One region of the Ureibacillus sp. FSL K6-3587 genome, then DNA from elsewhere that is predicted to be linked to it. Evidence: riboswitches for the same ligand, from Rfam matches in the RefSeq annotation. Region 1 holds a riboswitch; the other holds the start of a gene.
What was found. A riboswitch is a leader RNA that binds a small molecule or an ion and turns the genes downstream of it on or off. The one in region 1 is predicted to bind thiamine pyrophosphate.
Positions count from the first base shown of each region.

Region 2: it holds a riboswitch for thiamine pyrophosphate, as region 1 does, so the genes downstream of both, thiO (glycine oxidase ThiO) here and tenA (thiaminase II) in region 1, are expected to answer to the same signal.

Region 1 covers NZ_CP151969.1:952,607-955,739, reverse strand. Annotated here, with positions in the region: gene NSS77_RS04690 (M23 family metallopeptidase) at 104-1,072, shown strand; TPP riboswitch at 1,296-1,397, shown strand; gene tenA (thiaminase II) at 1,504-2,190, shown strand; gene tenI (thiazole tautomerase TenI) at 2,216-2,863, shown strand; gene thiS (sulfur carrier protein ThiS) at 2,823-3,026, shown strand; gene NSS77_RS04670 (thiazole synthase) at 3,029-3,133, shown strand, end outside.
Region 2 covers NZ_CP151969.1:1,748,634-1,751,766, reverse strand. Annotated here, with positions in the region: gene NSS77_RS08615 (HAMP domain-containing sensor histidine kinase) at 1-661, opposite strand, end outside; gene NSS77_RS08610 (response regulator transcription factor) at 651-1,331, opposite strand; TPP riboswitch at 1,683-1,790, shown strand; gene thiO (glycine oxidase ThiO) at 1,909-3,045, shown strand.

The DNA.
Region 1 (3,133 bases):
TAATAAAAATTTTTCATCCCATAAAGGACTCATGGTTTGAAAAAAACGGGATATTCTAAGGGGGAAAGGAGGATTGATTTTGGTCCGAAAAATAATTCTCTCCTTGGTTCTTGCGCTTGCATGTTTAACGGCCTTTTCCTCTTTTGCAAACGCAAGCGAACATAAGGAAGATGTGTACAATGAGCGGATGAATTTGTATAAAAGCTATGAAACGCCATTTGTTCCCTGGTATCGTTTGGCGGCTGTCGATCAATATGAACGGAATATTCAGGAAGTGCGAAAGGATATTCCAAAGCGGGAAAGCGCCATCGCCATTCATTTTTCCCATGAATTCTGGGCAGGTGAACTGAATCCTGACACAGATGACACTACGCCGTTTACCATTCAGTATTTTGGCGGCAAGGGTCTTGATGGGAACGGCGATGGCAAAGCCGATCGGAATGATGACCAAGATATTTTATTTACGATGGCCACCTATTTAGGGAAATTTGGCCCATCGGAAGAAGATTTTAAAACGGCTTTATGGGAATATTACAAAGATGAAAAAATCATCAATCAAATTATAACTATTCAAACGCTTTATAAACATTTCAATACAATTCAATTGGACAAGCATATTTTTCCCCTCCCGGTCCGTGGATACAATTACAGTTATAAAGGGACTTGGGGTGCCAGCAGGGGATGGGGCGGAAGACGAATCCATGAAGGAACGGATATTTTTGCCGGTTATGGCACACCGGTTTTATCTACGTCTTATGGCGTTGTTGAAGTAATGGGTTGGAACCAATTTGGCGGTTGGCGGGTCGGCATCCGGGATCATCATAATACTTATCATTATTATGCTCATTTGGCGTATTTCAATAAAGAGTTGAAGGTGGGCGACATCGTGGAGCCTGGAACCATTCTTGGCGGTGTTGGAAGTTCGGGATATGGGAAGGAAGGAACGAGCGGCAAATTCCCTCCGCATTTGCATTATGGCATGTATAAATTCAACGGGCGGACTGAATGGGCTTTTGACCCGTATCCGCATCTTTTGCAATGGGAAAAGCAGACGAAGCAGGAACGCAAATAATAAGGTTGCTTTAGCGTGCCATTCGCTAGGGCAACTTTTTTGTTGCGAGAACATTTTGATAAAAGCCGCAAGGGATCTGTTGAAAATGCAAGTCCTCCAGCATCTCCTTGGATTTATCCAAAGTCGCAAAGTCTTGAAAAAAATTCCAAATAAATTATCCATTTTATCCTATTGAAATATTTTCTTGCCCATGTCACAATGATTGTAATTTCATAGTGCATTATCCAATCACTAGGGGTGCTTGTTTTAGCTGAGAGAGGCATTGCCTCAACCCTTTGAACCTGCACTAGGTAATGCTAGCGAAGGGAAGTGGTTGCTGGGACTCGTATTGTCTTTTTATGTTTTTTTACAGTTTGCCGATTTCGGGTTTTCAAGCCACTTCTTTCAGGAAGTGGCTTTTTTTCATGAACAAAAAAAGATGGGGGATAGGAATGCAATTCACAGATCGACTTTTTGAAAAGTATCATACCGTTTGGAGAAAAAATCATGAACATCCTTTTGTGAAAGAGTTGGGAGCAGGAACACTGGATCCTGACAAGTTCCGTTTTTACATGATCCAAGATTATTTATACTTAATCGATTATTCCAAATTGTTTGCATTAGGTGCTGTGAAAGCGCCAAATCTCGAAGTGATGACGGTGTTTGCCAACCTGCTTTATTACACGATGAATGAGGAAATGGCGTTGCACAGAAAATATGCCAGCCGTTTTGGAATCACGGAAAAAGAGTTGGAAGAGGCAAAACATTCCCCGGTAACCCTTGCTTACACCCACTACATGTTGGCGGTTGCCCAAAACGGCTCCATCGCCGAATTGGCAGCTGCCCATTTGGCTTGTGCATGGAGCTATTGGGAGATTGGATGTGAATTGGCTGAAATCCCGGGGGCAAAAAATCATGAATTATACGGCGATTGGGTAAAAACGTACAGTTCAGAAGAGTTTGGCCAGTCTGCGCAATGGAATCTCGATTTGCTCAATCAATTGGCGGAAGGAAAGCCGGAATCCGAACTTCAACGGCTGGAAGAAATCTTTTTAAATACAACCCGATTTGAATACATGTTCTGGGATATGGCTTATCATCAACAAATGTGGCCGATGGATGAACAGGTGACTGCATAATTTTTTGCGAAGGGAAGTCGTTTGGTTGGAACTGCACATAATCACCGATGGGAAAAAGACAAATGAAGAGTTGAAGGAAATCATCACATCGGTTTCTGCCGTTGTGGATTACATTCATATACGCGAAAAAAATAAATCGCCCCATGAGATTGTTGCTCTAGTAGAGGAGTTACTAAAGGCAGGGGTGCCGAAAGAAAAGCTTGTCATCAATGACCGGCTGGATATTGCTCTTGTGACTGGAATTCCGAATGTGCATCTGCCAGGGAAGGGGCTTCCGGTAGAAAAGGTCAAAACGGCATTTCCACATATGAAAGTGGGGGTCAGCATCCATTCCCTTGAAGAAGCGGAAAGAGCGGAAGAAGCAGGAGCTGATTACTGTTTATTCGGCCATGTTTTTGAAACGGACAGCAAAAAGGGATTAACGGGAAGAGGAACGGGTGCCCTTGGTGTAATTGTTGAACATGTAAAGATTCCAGTGATTGCCATCGGCGGAATTACTCCTGAGAATGCCGGAAAAGTGCTGGAGAAAAAAGTGGGCGGCATTGCAGTGATGTCTTACATTTTCTCATCGAAACACCCAAAAGAAGCGGCAACCCGTTTAAAACAAGTGTCAAAGGGGAAGGGGGATGACGTTGCAACTTTATATCAATGGACAGAAGACGGAAGTGGATAACAATGTGAAAAATGTGGCAGATTTGCTGAAGTCTTTTCAATTGCAAGGACGGATTGTCGTTGTTGAACAGAATGGAAAAATTATACTGAAAGAGCAATATGACAAACAGCCGGTAAATGATGGCGACAAAATCGAAATCGTCCATTTTGTTGGAGGGGGATAAACATGTTAAAAATTGCAGATAAAGTATTCCAATCAAGATTATTGCTAGGTACAGGGAAGTTCCCGAATTTTGAGGTCCAAAAGGAAGCGGTGGAAGCATCCGGAGCG
Region 2 (3,133 bases), 800 kb from region 1:
CTTTTATAATCGGTTTCATTGCCTGGCCGGCAAAGAAGTTCCCTGCCAGAGCAAAAAGCAAACTGAAAAAGATGGTTAAAAACAATAATATCCAAATAATTCGTTGAAACAAATGCTTTTCGTCGGTAATATCCTTTCCGACAACAACGCTTCCGATCAACCGGTCATCCATTTGAAGGGGATAATAGATATAAAGGATATGGACCTTATCCCATTCGATTTCTTTTACGGTTCTTGAAGATGGAGGGGTGAAATCTGTTTCAAAATACTCTTCAAAACCTTGGACGGTCCCTTCGCCTTCGATTAATTGAAAATTTTCATCCAATACGTAGTAGAAAATATCCCTTTCCGGTCGATATTTCAACGGCTCATTCTCTTCAAATTCTTCGTCGATTTCATCATAATCCTCTTCTTCAAAATCTTCGAAAAATCTCTTTTTACGCTTACTCTCCGGTATGATTCTTATATAATTTTTTTTGTACAGTTCTTCTAAAAATTCATGGTTTTCCTTCTCATAAAACCGTTCCAGTTCTTCAATCTCCTGTTTATTGATCGCATTCGAAATAAAAAGATACAGCACGAAAATAAACATCATTAAAATAAGCAGGAGGGATCCTGAATAAATCAAGGTGAGCTTCAATTTCACTTTATTAATTTCCATGGCTATCCCTCAACTTGTAGCCGACGCCTCTCACATTTTTGATGATCGATGGTTTTCCCGGCTCGTCCACTTTTTTCCGAAGCAGTTTCACTAACGCATCCAATGCGTTTTCCGTTACATCTGTATCAAATCCCCATATTCTTTCAATGATCATTTCCCTTGTCAACACTTGGTGTTTATTGCGCAGCAACAGTTCCAGCAACTCATATTCTTTCTTTGAAAGTTCTATCACTTTGCCATTTCTTTTTACAACATGATTGGATAAATTCAATTCCAGATCATCCAATGATAGAATTTCTTCAAAAGGCTTATCGACTCTACGTGACAATGCCCGGAGTCTCGCCACAAGCTCCTCGAATTTGAAAGGCTTCACTAAATAATCATCAGCCCCCGAGTCCAATCCTTCCACCACATCTTCAACGGAATCTTTGGCTGTCAAAAACAAAATTCCACCTTTAAAACCTTTTTCTCTGAGGCGCTTACATACTTCAAGCCCGCTCATACCAGGCATCATCCAATCCAAAATGATCACGTCATAATCGGTGAATATGGAATAATCATAAGCGCTTTGGCCGTCTTTCACCCAATCCACTCGGCCATATTCCTTTTGCAATAAATGATGGACCATTTTTCCCAAATTCTCGTCATCTTCAGCAAATAAGATATTCATTCGACCTTCACCTTCTTGTGCACAGTCTTTTTATACAAGCGTATCAAAAAAGGCTGAAAAAAAAATGAAAAATTCCCATATACTTTAAGGCTATTTAATGTCTTTCATATTTAAACATAAAAAAAATGGCCTCCATATCGAAGGTCTTGCACATTCTAAAACTTTGGCCGTTCATTATCGCTCCGCCCGCACTTTCTTCCTGGTCCATGGGCTTTTACGAACCGTTTTACTTTCATTCGATCGTTTGATGACAGCGGATTGTGGAAGACTGCGCAAACATTGGGCAGAAAGTTGGTTGACAACCAGCTTGTGCATGATATGATAAACATAAATTGGAAATTGTGATTGTGAAACATCCACTAGGGGTGCCTTTAGATAGGCTGAGATCAAAGTGTACCTTTGAGACCCTTAGCACCTGATCTGGGTAATACCAGCGGAGGGAAGTGGAGATGGGTTTTACATGGTCGACATGGTGTTGCTATGAGATGCTGTAGACTCACGCCGCTTTCTTTACTCTGGTAAAGGAAGCGGCGTTTTTGTTTTAAAACAAAGCAATTGATTAAAAGGAGTGGATCCAATGACTATACAACGTTATGACACAGTAATTGTCGGCGGCGGAGTGATTGGTACCGCGATCGCCTTTGAACTTTCCAAACGGCATCATCGCGTCGCAATTTTAGAAAAAGGAACAATGGCTTGTGAAGCATCCCGTGCTGCTGCCGGTATGCTCGGAGCACAATCGGAGTTTTTCTCGCCAAGTCCCCTCGTGCCGCTCGCCTTGCAAAGCCGGGCCCTTATGCCGTCCCTGGCGGAAGAGTTGAGGGAGCGGACGGGGATTGATATCGGTCTTGTTGAAAAGGGAATGATCAAAATAGCGGCCACTGAGGAAGAGGCGGAAGAGCTTCAACGCCACTATGCATTCTGGCGCGGTGCGGATGAACCGGTGCGGTGGCTGACGAATGAAGAAGCGGTTGAAATGGAGCTGTCTCTTGCAAAAGAAGCAATTGCTGGTGCCATATATATTGAAGGAGACGGTCAAGTAAGCGCCCCGGACTTGGCCACAGCCCTTGCATATGCTGCAATTTCAGCCGGCGCCCAATTGTATGAACATACAGAAGTATTAAACATTCGGTCCGAAGCAGGCATCCATCTCGTGGATACAACGGTTGGAACGTTTGCTGCCGAGGCTGTTGTCGTCGCCGCCGGTGCCTGGACTGAGCGGCTCGGTACATCCCTCGGCCTTCCACTTGTTGTGTACCCGGTCAAAGGGGAATGCATCATGGTGCGCACTCATGTTCCATTGCTGCAGTCGACCGTATTTGCCAAAAACGGCTGCTATATCGTGCCGAAGCGGGGCAATCAATTGCTGATTGGCGCAACCTCCACTCCGGATACATTTGAACGGCGTGTGTCAGCAGGCGGGGTGATGAGTTTGCTCCACCGCGCGACCACCCTCATTCCGGACATACAACAAGCGGAATGGATCAACACGTGGAGCGGAATCCGGCCACAGACAAAAGACGGCTTGCCATACTTCGGGGAACATCCGGAACGGCGGGGATTGTTTGTCGCTGCCGGCCATTACCGAAACGGGATTTTACTTTGCGCGATCACCGGTCAGTTGATGGCGGACTTGGTTGAACGGAAAGAAACGGGAATCGATTTATCACCGTTTTCACTGACACGGCACAAAGCAGAAACCCCAATCACTTGAAGTATCCTGCACTCCACATATTCAAAAAATAAAGCGAATGAAGGGAACCTTTGTCTTCCCCCATTCGCTTTGCTTTTGCAAACTGAAT